DNA from 3 places in the Solibacillus sp. FSL W7-1472 genome. Region 2 is predicted to be linked to each of the others. Evidence: riboswitches for the same ligand, from Rfam matches in the RefSeq annotation. Region 2 holds a riboswitch; each other region holds the start of a gene.
The links. Region 2 has a riboswitch for S-adenosylmethionine ahead of MKY07_RS17985 (bifunctional homocysteine S-methyltransferase/methylenetetrahydrofolate reductase). Riboswitches for the same ligand answer to the same signal wherever they lie in the genome.

Region 1: another riboswitch for S-adenosylmethionine. It lies ahead of MKY07_RS01780 (O-acetylhomoserine aminocarboxypropyltransferase/cysteine synthase family protein); the one in region 2 lies ahead of MKY07_RS17985 (bifunctional homocysteine S-methyltransferase/methylenetetrahydrofolate reductase).
Region 3: another riboswitch for S-adenosylmethionine. It lies ahead of metA (homoserine O-succinyltransferase); the one in region 2 lies ahead of MKY07_RS17985 (bifunctional homocysteine S-methyltransferase/methylenetetrahydrofolate reductase).

Annotation. Positions count from the first base shown of each region.
Region 1 covers NZ_CP150208.1:360,012-364,460, forward strand. Annotated here, with positions in the region: gene MKY07_RS01770 (hypothetical protein) at 1-537, shown strand, start outside; gene nfsA (oxygen-insensitive NADPH nitroreductase) at 781-1,515, opposite strand; SAM riboswitch class I at 1,761-1,875, shown strand; gene MKY07_RS01780 (O-acetylhomoserine aminocarboxypropyltransferase/cysteine synthase family protein) at 1,992-3,296, shown strand; gene MKY07_RS01785 (hypothetical protein) at 3,487-3,885, shown strand.
Region 2 covers NZ_CP150208.1:3,606,173-3,610,621, reverse strand. Annotated here, with positions in the region: gene MKY07_RS18000 (Sel1 repeat protein) at 1-337, shown strand, start outside; gene MKY07_RS17995 (hypothetical protein) at 480-971, shown strand; gene hemG (protoporphyrinogen oxidase) at 1,119-2,504, shown strand; SAM riboswitch class I at 2,591-2,688, shown strand; gene MKY07_RS17985 (bifunctional homocysteine S-methyltransferase/methylenetetrahydrofolate reductase) at 2,791-4,449, shown strand, end outside.
Region 3 covers NZ_CP150208.1:1,860,582-1,865,030, reverse strand. Annotated here, with positions in the region: gene plsY (glycerol-3-phosphate 1-O-acyltransferase PlsY) at 1-563, shown strand, start outside; gene MKY07_RS09185 (HesB/YadR/YfhF family protein) at 674-964, shown strand; gene MKY07_RS09180 (YitT family protein) at 1,111-1,737, shown strand; gene MKY07_RS09175 (ABC transporter ATP-binding protein) at 1,863-2,633, shown strand; gene metA (homoserine O-succinyltransferase) at 2,685-3,626, opposite strand; SAM riboswitch class I at 3,784-3,891, opposite strand; gene MKY07_RS09165 (nucleoside-diphosphate sugar epimerase) at 3,964-4,449, opposite strand, start outside.

The DNA of each region.
Region 1 (4,449 bases), 700 kb from region 2:
GAAGCGACGTACTATACCGGAAATCTGGAAGAGTCTTATATGGATTCCCAAGGGGCTCTTGAAATTATCGAGAAAAAGTTCATCGAAAAAGAATGGGAAGGTGAAATGCCGATCCTTTACAACTTCTACGGTGAAGCGAGCTGGCTGTCAGCTGTACTCGATGCGAACGGATTCCTGCAAAATTACTTTATCGTGTCAGCAGCAAATCCTGAAATTTCGGCGTATGGTACAACACCAAATGAAGCGTTAAGACTTTATAAAACAGCGCTAAGTCGTGGCGGAAGTACGGTAGACGGTACTTCAAATGCTGAAGAAGCAAAGGCGACGGTAAAAGTCGTGCGTGTTTATAAAGAGCGTGTAGGGGATTTCACGATCGTATCATTCCTGGCAAATACAGGTGAAAACTTCATTGTTTCTACAGAAGTTGCACCGTTTGCAATTTACTTGCAAGAAGGCGATCAGGCGACCATTACGTATGCGAAAACAGGGGAAGATTTCCAGCCTGTGAAAGCATTGCAAATTGAAGGATTGAAATAAACAAAGAAATTTGGGCAGAAGTAGAAGTACCGCTGGATAAGAAGAAAACTCTTATTAAGAAACGGATACTTTGTAAAATTGATTGGAATGTAGGGCGACTCCAGCGGGAACAGCACGACGCCTGAGACTACAGGCTCAGGCCGTGCCCGCGGAAAGCGTCCCGGAATGGAAATCAATTTTTAACGCTCAGCAAAAAAATGCTATTTTTCTCACAGAGAAAAATAGCATTTTTGGTTTATTAGCCTACTTCCAAGTGAAACCTTGTGAAGCGAGGAACTCTTTCATATGTGGACGATTTTGTTCTACTAAGTAATCAGCCATTTGCTTTGTCCATGTTGCCGTCTTTTGATTTGAAGATCGGCTGCTGTAATAGTCTTCCATAATTCCATCATACTCATCTAGAAGCGTATCGTATTGATCAACGTCATAGCCATTTTCATGCAATACCGCAGCTACTGGTAAGCGCGGTTTTGTTTCATTGCGTTTTGTCGGTGTACCAATCGTCATCGCAAATAGCGGGAAAACATATTCCGGTAAATTGAACAGCTCGCTAATTTCCTTAGGATTTGTACGGGCACCGCCAATATAGCAAATGCCGTAACCCATTGATTCTGCTGCAATAACAAAGTTTTGCGCAAATAATGCAACATCTGCTACACCTACAAGCACGTTTTCAGCCGTGTCAGCAGAAATATCGACTCCGTGCTTTTGACCAGCTACCTGCAAACGTTTGAAATCTACGCAAAACAAGAAAGAGGCACCAGCTGTTTTGAATTGGAATTCGTTTTTAGACAGTTCACCCAGCTTAGTTTTCTTTTCTTCATCCGTTACCCAGATAACACTGTATGCCTGCACAAAATGCGAGCTTGCCGCCATTTGTGCTGTTTCGATTAAATCGATGACAGTTTCTTTTGAAATTTCCTCACCTGTATATTTGCGAACAGATGTGTGACTGCGTAATAATTCTTTTGTATTCACGTGAACATCTCCCTTTTATGTAATAAAAATCTTAATGGTATATCCTTCAAGCTTATTTTAGTCAATATTTTAGTTGAAGTCGATTATAAGCGTCTATTCAATTCATAGGGAGGAAATTTTTGCATATCGTTAAATACAGATAAGAGTAATCAGAATAGAAATCTGAAAATTTTAATTTTTTGTGTTGACATATCGGATTAGTATGTTTTATACTGAGACTCAACGATGGAACACAAATCACATAACTCTTATCAAGAGCGGCGGAGGGAATAGGCCCTGAGATGCCCGGCAACCAGTAAGTGATGAACTGACTAAGGTGCTAAATCCTACAAAATGGACAATCATTTTGAAAGATAAGAGGAGGCAAACTTGCTCATGCGCAACCCTCTTCTTAACTGAAGGGGGTTTTTTTCATTTAAAAAATCCTCCTCAAAAACACCGATTTCACCATCGATTAAATTTTTGGGGGTATTAAAATGACAAATTTAAGACCAGAAACATTATTATTACACGGGGGTCAAAAGCCAGACCCGGAAACAGGAGCAATTGCAGTTCCGGTTTACCGTACAACGGCCTATGCATTTAATGACACAGCTCATGCGCAACGTCTATTTGCATTACAGGAAACAGGCAATATTTATTCAAGAATTATGAACCCGACAGTCGGGGCATTTGAAGAACGGGTTGCTTTATTAGAAGGGGGCACAGCTGCAGTAGGGCTTTCATCTGGCGCAGCAGCAGTAGCATTTTCTATTTTAAACGTAGCCGGTGCAGGGGATGAAATTGTTGCGGCAGGTTCACTTTACGGTGGGACTTATAATTTATTCGCGACAACATTGCCTCGTTACGGCATTACAGTAAAATTCGTAGATGAATCAAATCCTGAAAATTTCCAAGCGGCAATCACTGATAAAACGAAGGCAATCTTCGCAGAAATTATCGGAAATCCAAGCTTGAAAGTACTGGATATTGAAGCGGTAGCAAACATCGCTCATGACAATGGTCTTCCTTTATTAATCGACAGCACATTTGCTTCCCCATATGGAAGTAATCCGATTGAATTCGGCGCGGATGTTGTCATTCATTCTGCAACAAAATGGATTGGCGGTCATGGAACGACGATCGGCGGGATTGTCGTTGATGCCGGTAAATTCGACTGGACACAAGGAAGACATCCAGGGTTTACAGAACCCGATACTTCATACCACGGTCTAAGATACGGAATTGACACAGCAGGCGCTGCATTTGCGACAAAGCTTCGTGTTCAACTATTGCGTGATTTTGGTCCAACATTATCTGCTGACGCGGCATTTAATTTCCTGCAAGGACTTGAAACGCTTCATTTGCGTATTGTCCGACACAATGAAAATACACAGAAAGTTGCCGAGTATTTAAGAAACCACCCATTTGTGGAGTACGTGAATTACAACGGCTTTGAAGATTTTGCGACACATGATTTAGCGAAAAAGTATTTGAAAAACGGCTTCGGATCAATCATTACGTTCGGAATTAAAGGCGGACGTGAAGCTGGCCGCCAAGTAATCGATAACGTGGAATTGTTCTCACATGTAGCGAACGTTGGCGATGCCCGTTCATTAATTATCCATCCTGCGAGCACAACACACCAACAGTTATCTGCGGAAGAATTAAAAACTGCCGGCGTATCTGAAGAACTCATTCGCTTATCGATCGGGTTAGAAGCAGCGGAAGATATTATCGCGGATTTAGAGCAGGCATTAGCGAAAGTTGCAGCGGAAGTTGGAGTAGAAACAAACGCATAATGCTTTAAAAATAGGCTTAGCTTTTCCCATTCGAAAAGCTAAGCAATTTTTAGAAAATTAATCCCTACTATTTTTATAAGTTTTATTGACAAATTAAATACCTAGTAATACAATTGGGATAATTATATTACCAACCGGAAAAATTTAAAGTGATGTTGCAGCATCATTGGAAGAAAAGGAGTTGTTCAACATGGGGAAAGTATACAGTGCACAAAACGTTGCAGCCTATATTATTTATGAACTAAATGACGTAAAGGAATTTGTGAACGCTTGTGCGATCCAGCAAATTTTGGCGGATGTGAATACGATGTGGCAGCATGTTTTCGGACACAGTGCTTTCTCAGAACAAGCTCACGATCTTGCCACAGCGGGTTATGTTATAAAAGAAGTTGCCGAGGAATACAGAATTCATGGTACAGCCCATATTTTGTCGCCAGCTAGAGAGTGGTTCTTAAAATATGGGGAATTTCAGTTAGTAGAGCGCCCATACGCGGTCCCTGACTTCTCGGCAAAAGAGGAAATCGTCATGACCAAGATTTTAACTGCCTATCGTTTACGGGCATATAATGATATAAACGTGGCAGTATAAAATAATTCCGGAACACTAGCGAGCCCCCTTGCTAGTGTTTTTTTATTCGGTGATTTTTTTACACGGTGTATATGGTTTATTAGAAGTATGAAAACGATTATTAGAAGAAATTTTGGGGATATTAGAAGAAATGTCGATGTTATTAGAATTTGGGTGAATTTGAAGGTTGGGTACGCTTATTTTCCGGGCAGGAAATGGTTATTGAAACCGGTGTTTGCGATTTATTAGAACAATGATGAGCGATATTAGAAGAAGTGTGAGCGATATTCGCAAATGGAGTGTGGATATTAGCAGATTGCGACCCCATTTTAGAACATTAACCGGTTATATTAGAAGATCGCAATTTTATTAGAACATTTCAAAATATATTAGACGATTTCCGAATATATTAGAACATAACAAAACTCTCTCAACTACTTAGCCCCAAACACAAGTAGTGACTGGAAATATTAACATCATAGTCTCCAAATTAGCTCTTAAAAAATAAAATTTGAATGAATATTGACCGTTTACAGTAAACAAATGTCCTTCTAGGCGAGATTATCCTTGTTTTCATGTATTATA
Region 2 (4,449 bases):
AAAGCAAGATGAAGAAGCAATGTACCGAATGGGTATGATTTATTTTTCAGGAGAGCTCGGTCAACAGCAAGATAATGAAAAAGCGTTGGAATGGTTTTTAAAAGCGAGCGGACAGTTTCATGTTGATGCAACATTTAATATCGGCTACTGCTATGAAAATGGTCATGGGGTAGCACGAAATAATGAAAAAGCAATCCATTACTATAAAAAAGCAAGCTTGCTGGGAGACATGGAAGCAACAAAAAAAGTAGTAAGCTACTACGAACAGAGGGATATAGCAGAAGCTGCTAAGTGGAAAGAAAAGCTAAAAGTTCTAAATAACGATATATATGAATAATAATGTAATAGATACTAAAAAGTTTTGATTTTCTATTTCCTTGTCATAAATTAGACCTATTTCATTGATAAATATAGGTTTAATTTTAAGGGAAAATAGGAAATATATTATAAGGGGAAAGTATTAAGAAGGGGGAATTTTTATGTATATGTTTGCAGTCCAACAATTCTCTTCTGATCATAATGAGGATAGTATTCAAAAACTACAACAAATGCTATTAGAACAGCGAGAGAATCTGACGACGCTATGTACAATTGTCGAATATTTAAAAAGCTATGTCCAAACTGGATTAGACCATAAAGATGTTATTAAATACAAACAAAAAATTCAAATGATGACTGATAAACAAAACAAACGTTACGATCAAATTGATGAGCTTATTAATACGAATATTTTGGAATTGAAAAAAGGTAAAACAACAGACAATTCCGCACTTGTATATGGAAAAGAAGTTCGGAAAATTGAATCTGGTGTTCGTACTTTAAAGCTATTTGCCAGCGACGCTGTAAATATGCTAGATCTTAACAAACATTTAGAAAACCGCAGCAATGAACGTATACGCTATTTTGATAAACGTTCTACATCTTTGGAAGCAGAAATAATTTCCCTGACAAAGCAACTTTCTTATAAGTAAAATAGAGGCCATCCTACCTGGGAATCTGTCGAGGTAGGGTGGCTTTTCTTATGGAGTTCTGAAAATTGTAATACCCAGCTGACCATATTTCGTATGAAAAAGTTTATACTATAAGAAGAGAAGCGAACGAAATAGGAGAGAATGGATATGAAAACAGTAGTAGTTGTAGGTGGAGGGATTACCGGGTTATGTACGATGCATTATCTGAAAAATAAAATGCATGAGCAAAACGTGGAAGCGCGGTTAATACTGATTGAAAAGAACGCATATTTAGGCGGAAAAATTCATTCCGAATACGATAAAGGATTTATTATGGAAACAGGGGCTGATTCAATTGTAGCACGCCATCCAGGGGTATTGGAGCTTGTTAAGGAGCTTAATTTTGAATCAGAGCTTGTCTATAACGAAACAGGTATTTCCTACATTCATACGAATAACGAGCTGCATGCTATTCCGGCAGGTTCGACATTCGGTATTCCGATGAGTGTAGAATCGCTCATGTCGAGTACGTTAATTTCAGAAGAAGGAAAGAAGAGGGCCCTTCAAGATTTAGAAATCCCGAATACTAAATTTACTAAAGAAAGCTCTATCGGTACGTTTTTAGAATATTTTTTAGGTGAAGAAATTGTTCGAAAGCAAATTGCTCCAGTATTGGCAGGAGTTTATTCAGGCGATTTATATCAATTAAGCCTGGCATCTACATTGCCGTATTTAGTGGATTATAAAAACAACTACGGATCGATTATTAAAGGCTTCGAGGCACATCGCGAGCAATTCGAAAAAGCTGCGAATAAGAAGTTTATTTCTTTCCGTCCGGGTTTATCAGCATTAATCAATCGTTTAGAAGAACAGCTGCCGGAAGTTGAATTCATGAGAAAGACAGTAACAAAGCAAATTCTAAAAAAAGGTGAGCAATATGAAGTCGTGCTGGAAGATGAAACAATATTGGCAGATATTGTTGTACTGGCCGTTCCAAATGAGACGGTACGTCATGTAATACAGGATGATTCATTAGAGGAACAGCTGAAAAAGTTCACGACGGCATCTACTTTAACGATGTATGTTGGCTTTGATGTACCGGACGATATATTACCGGCTGATGGTACCGGCTTTATCGTTTCGCATAATAGTGATTTAATTTGTAATGCATCGACATGGACGAGCCGTAAATGGAAGCATACGTCAGCAGAAGGCAATTTACTCGTTCGCTTGTTTTATAAAGATATTAATCCGCGCTATGAAGAGTTGGCAGCCATGTCAGATGAAGAACTGACAAAAGTTGCATTGGAAGACATTCGTCTCAGCTTAGGTGTTGAAGCGGATCCAACTGTCATTAATGTAACAAAGTGGATTGACCAAATGCCGCGCTATGATTTGGCGCATAATGAAGCCTTATCAAAAGTTATACAGCAACTGGCAACGGATTACCCGAATGTTCTATTAGCGGGATGTGCCTATTTCGGAGTAGGAATCGGTGCTTGTATTCAAAACGGCAAAAAAACAGCTGAACACATTATTAGTCGAATTATGTAAAGAAATACTTCATTCAGCTAAAGGGTATTGACGGACGTATTAGATAACGTTATGATTCATTTAAATATTTCAAAAATTCATATTATTTCTTATCAAGAGAAGTCGAGGGACTGGCCCGATGAAACTTCAGCAACCAACATTAAGTCAGGTGCTAAATCCAGTGGCGAATGCCAGAAGATGAGAAGGGATTAAGTCGATAACTACTATGCCTTCTTTTCTTTAATGAAAGAAGGCTTTTTTGTATCGTAAAAATACTGAAAATACTGTAAATGATGGAGTGAAGGCAATGGGTTTACTTGAAGAATTACAAACACGGGTTTTAACAGCCGACGGAGCAATCGGGACACTTCTTTATTCATATGGGTTGGATTATTGCCATGAAGAAATGAATATTGCCCGTCCTGATATTATAGAGAAAATTCATAGTGAATATATTGCGGCAGGTGCAGATATTATTCAGACCAATACATATGGAGCTAACCGCATTAAGCTTGCACGTTATGGTTATGAAAATCGTGTGAAGGAGTTTAATGAAGCAGCGTTAAAGATCGCAAAGCGGGCAGCTTCCCTGGATGGGCAATATGTTCTTGCAACGATCGGTGGTATTCGGGGAATTCGTAAAAGTGATGCAACATTAGATGAAATTTTAGCTGCGTTCCAAGAACAGGCGGAAGTATTACTAGCAGGTGAACCGGATGGATTTTTATTGGAAACGTATTACGATTTTGAAGAATTATCGCATTGTGTCCATCTATTACGTTCGATGACCGATTTGCCGATCATTGCTCAAATGACGATGCAGGAACCGGGTGTCCTTCAAAATTTAATGACGTTAAATGAAGCGTTTCAAGACTTGGAAAGGTTAGGTGCAGATATTGTTGGGAGTAACTGCCGATTAGGTCCTTTCCATACAATTCAGGCATTTGAAGGGGTTAATTTACCGAATAAAGCTTTTTTATCAGCTTATCCGAATGCATCATTATTGGACATTGAAGATGGTCGAGTAGTTTATGAGTCGGAAACCGATTATTTCGCACGTGCAGCAGTTGAACTCGTAAACCAAGGTGTCCGTTTAATTGGCGGATGCTGCGGGACGACACCGAAGCATATTGCAGCCGTAAAAAAACGTTTGGTGAATATGCAGCCAATTGAAACAAAAGAAGAAAAACACAGGTCTACACAATTTGTCCGAATTCCGGAGCCACGTAAACAGGAGCCGCTCCACGAAAAAGCAAAACGTGAACGTTCAGTTATAGTGGAACTGGATACGCCACGTCATCTGGAAATTGACGGATTTGTAGAAGGGGCAAAACAGTTATCTAAAGCAGGAGCCGATGTCATTATGATGGCTGATAACTCCCTTGCTTCACCGCGCATCAGTAATATCGCGATGGCTGCGATTTTAAAAGAGCAAGGAATTCGTTCATTGCCGCATTTGACGTGCCGTGACCGAAATTTAATTGGGCTTCAGTCACATTTAATGGGACTTGATGCACTGGAACTTCATGATATTCTTGTCGTGACAGGAGACCCGACAAAAGTAGGGGATTTCCCGGGGGCGACGAGCGTATATGATGTTTCATCAATGGAACTGATTTCTCTAATTAAGCAGTTAAATAAAGGTGGTTCTTTTACTGGGAAATCGCTGCGTAAACAGGCAAATTTCTCGGTAGCCGCTGCCTTTAATCCGAATGTTCGTGTATTGGACCGTGCTGTAGCCCGTTTAGAAAAGAAAATCGAGCATGGAGCAGATTACTTTATTTCACAGCCGGTTTATACGAAAGAAAAGATTATCGAAATCTATGAGGCGACGAAGCATTTGGAAACACCGATTTATATCGGGATTATGCCACTAACATCTTCACGCAGCGCGGAATTTTTACATCATGAAGTACCGGGCATTAAACTGTCCGATGAAGTACTTGCGCGCATGGCTGCCTGTGGG
Region 3 (4,449 bases), 1.7 Mb from region 2:
GTTCCATTCCATCAGCTTTGTGGATTGGCAAAATTTTTTACAAAACGGACATTCGACAACAAGGCAGCGGCAATCTAGGAACGACCAATACATTTAGGGTATTAGGTAAAAAACCGGGTATTGCCGTATTGCTTATTGATATATTAAAAGGAACGGCTGCGGTATTGCTACCGTTATTGCCGTTTTTTGCAGACAGCACTGTCCACCCGCTATTCTTGGGTGTGATTGCAGCAGCAGGCCATATGTTCCCGATTTTCGCAAGCTTCCGTGGAGGGAAAGCGGTTGCTACAAGCGGCGGTGTTATTTTAGGCTATAATTTACCGTTATTTTTAATTTTAATCATCGTATTTGTCATCGCCTTAAAGTTAACTAAGATGGTGAGCTTGTCATCTATGATTGTATCCGCTGTGGCCGTTATTTATGTAATTGTTCATTGGATGCTGACAGGTGAATATGCATTACTCATTTTAGTTGTCGTTTTGGCAGGCTTTATTTTTTACCGTCACCGTGAAAATATTAAGCGGATTAAAGCCGGTACTGAACCGAAAATTAAAGGATTTTAAACTGTTGACTGAAGGGGTTTCCTTTCAGTCTTTTTTTGTGCCTGAAATTCAGAACGCGAGCTTTGTAAGTTTTTTTTATTTACTGCATAATGGCAATAGAGGTGAAACATATGGAAATCAAACTATCAGAAAAAGCACTCAATTGGTTTAAACAAGAGATGGAAGTAGAAAAAGGCGATTTTATTCGCTTTTATGCACGATATGGAGGTTCTTCACCTTTTCATGAAGGTTTTTCGTTAGGCATGACCCGGGAACAGCCGCATGAAATAGGCGTTGAAACAGTTGTTGAAGGCATTCATTATTATATCGAAAAATCCGATGAATGGTTTTTTAATGAACATCATTTAGTTGTAGATGTCGACAATTCGTCCGATGAATTGCGCTATTCATATGAAAATTAAATACCTATATTCCCTATTCTAATCGGGTCTATTTGCAGCTCAAAAAGTTCAAATGTTTCGAATTTATTGTAAATCCATTTTTGCCGATTCAATCGTTATAATGAGTAAGGATTATATTGAGGATTGATGAGGGATTACATGTGAAAGTGAAACAGGAATTTTATTGGCGCTGCGTATTTTTTATTGCAGGCATCATTGTTTTATCATTAGGCGTCGCATTGACGATCAAAGGACAAATACTGGGCGTTGGGTCATGGGATGTCCTTCATATCGGACTACAAAAAAACTTGGGCTTGACGGTCGGTATGTGGTCCATTATTTTGGGCTTGCTAATTCTGGCTGTTGATACGTTTTTCACAAAAAGATTGCCAAAAGCAGGGACTTATTTGGACATGTTCCTGACAGGGATTTTTATTGATATATTTTTGATAGTATTACCGGATGCGAATACACTGTTAGAACAAACATTGGCGTTTGTTGTTGGCGTTGTCCTGCTCGGCTTCGGCTGCGGGATGTATATGGTAGCAAACCTCGGTGTAGGACCTCGTGATACATTAATGCTGCTGTTGGTGCATCGCCTCGGCTGGAGTGTCAACCGCGCACGGACGACAATGGAAGTAACGGTTGCTGTATTAGGTTTTGTATTGGGCGGACCAGTCGGAGTCGGTACTGTATTTATGGCGTTCGGCTTAGGGCCTGTCGTACAATGGGCACTCAAATGGAACGGAAAGCTGTTCCACCGCGCAGCAGGTGTCGAAAGTATTGTTATATAAATAATGAGGAGAGCAAGCATTATGCGTTTGCTTTCTTTTTTTACATTTAAATTGTTACAATTTTCAAAAAATACTTTCACGACAATGAAAAAAGGTGCATAGTAGTAAGTGGAGGTGTTTTTAAAATGATACATATTGAAAATATCCATTTATATCGTAATGACAAAAAGATTTTAAATGATTTAAGCTGGCATGTACAAAAAGGACAGCATTGGGCTATTTTAGGGTTAAACGGATCCGGCAAAACGACGTTGCTGAAAGTTATTAACGGCTATATTTGGCCAAATGAAGGTAAGGTCCAAGTACTGGGTGAAACATATGGCAAGACGTATATACCGAAACTGCGGACGCGGATCGGCTGGGTCAGCAATGCGATGATCGATAACTTCAACTGGCAGGATAATGCAATTGAAATCGTGCTCAGCGGAAAATTCGGTGCCCTTCGCCTTTTCAATGATGTGACGGAAGAAGAAATTGACCATGCGGTTTCTATTATGAAGCATTTTCACTGTGACCATTTAGCAAATAAATCATTCGAGCATTTGTCTCAAGGTGAACGGCAGCGTGTTCAAATAGCAAGGGCCATTATGGCTGATCCGGAAATTTTAATATTGGATGAGCCATGTGGCGGTCTGGACTTAATCGAACGGGAAAACTTGCTGCAAACAATAGAACAGATTGCACAAGCAGAAAACGGCCCTACCCTAATTTACGTGACGCATCATGTAGAAGAAATACTTCCTTGTTTTAGCCATGTACTTTTAATGAAAGACGGAAAAAATGTCGAAGCCAATGCACGCGAAGTTGTTTTAACAGACGAATTATTAAGCGATTTCTTCGGGCGGGAAATTAGTTTGCAGATCGAACGCGAACGTGCCTGGGTTGCAATTAAATAAAAATGAACCAGCAGGAGTCCACCTCCTGCTGGTTCATTTCATTTACACAAATTAAATATGATATTCAATATTTTCATCGACGTAATGCCATTCATACGGCGTTTCTTGGTATACGTAGTAGTTCAGCCAGTTGTAGAACAACAGATGCGAATGGGCACGCCAAACATTTTTCGGTGCCTGCAACGGGTCGTTATTCGGGAAATAGTTGATCGGAATTTCCGTATTGTCCGGATCTTTCTCAATATCGCGGAAATACTCATCCGATAAAGTCGTTGCATCATATTCCAGATGCCCTGTAATCATAATATGTTTATTGTTTTTCGATTGCACAATAAACACGCCTGCATCATCCGAATAGCTTAATAGTCGCAAGTCAGGGTGTGCCCGCACTTCATCAATTGAAACCGACGTGTGGCGTGAATGAGGTGCCACATACTCATCACTGAATCCCCGCACTAAATCTACTGTTAAATCCGTAATCACATGGGAATAAACACCGGAGCATTTCTTCGGCAATTCGAATTTTCCGATGCCAAAATGGTGATACAAGGCAGCTTGGGCGCCCCAACATATATACATAATCGAAGTGACATGTTCATCTGCCCAGTCCATAACATGCGTAATCTCATTCCAGTATCCAACATCTTCAAAATCCATTTTCTCTACTGGCGCTCCTGTAATAATGAGCCCATCAAAGCGACGGTGCTTCACTTGGTCGAATGTTCGATAAAATGTATCTAAATGTGATTTGGAAACATTTTTTGATTCGTATGTAGCCGTGTTTAAAAATGTCACATCTACCTGTAACGGTGTATTCCCGAGTAAACGCAGCAACTGCAGTTCGGTTTTTTCTTTTTCAGGCATTAAATTAAACACTAAAATATTTAACGGTCGAATTTGTTGCGTTTTCGCACGGTCTTCCTCCATAACGAAAATCTTCTCTTTTCTAAGCAGCTCTCCCGCCGGTAAATGTTTCGGAATATTAATCGGCATTCCACTTTCCCCCTCATAAACTTTTTCAGCAATCTTTTAATAATCTGTAGTTTTCAGGCAATGCATTGTTTTACGATTGAAACAAACTGTTCCAGAACAATATAAAAAGCCCCTCTCATTCCAGCAAAAACAGAAATGAGAGGGGCCTTTTTACCCGTTCTTATCTGCCAAGGTTCACACCTTGCTGGAAGTAGCACCTTTCTAGTTGAACTAGAGGTTGCTGAAGCATCATAAGGCCAAGTCCCTCCGCTTCTCTTGATAAGACTATTAAATTGTCATTAGTGTATCATGTACTTTGTAATTTTGCAATAATTCTAAAAATATTATTTCACGCTTACTAAAGCTGCTCTTTTTCTATATTGAATAACATTGTCTCCAGCTGTTCATCCCATACACGTGTCAATGTATTGTATACCCGCATAAAATGTCTGTTTTCCTTTTGATCGAAAAGCAAAAAACATAGGACCGGTATATCATTAATCTGGATCGATTCCGTCGAAACAACACTTGAAATATAATGCGGTACTTCATCTTCCGCAACCGGTTGTTCGGATAGTTGCTGCTGAATGAACTCAATCAGCACCGCTTCTTCAATTGCTTCGATTTCTTCCGTTTCGATTGTCGGGAAAGGCTCCGGAAACTCCTCCAAATCCGCAAATTCCTCCAGATCACCATCCAGTGGCTGCTCATGGATCGGGCTGTATTGAATAAAATAACTTGTTTCTTCAAGCTCCTCTTCAAAAATGCCCGATTCCAGCTGTGACTTACCCTTAGCGGTAAGTGCAAATTCCTGTTCCTTCACAATCATACCCAGTCGTAACAT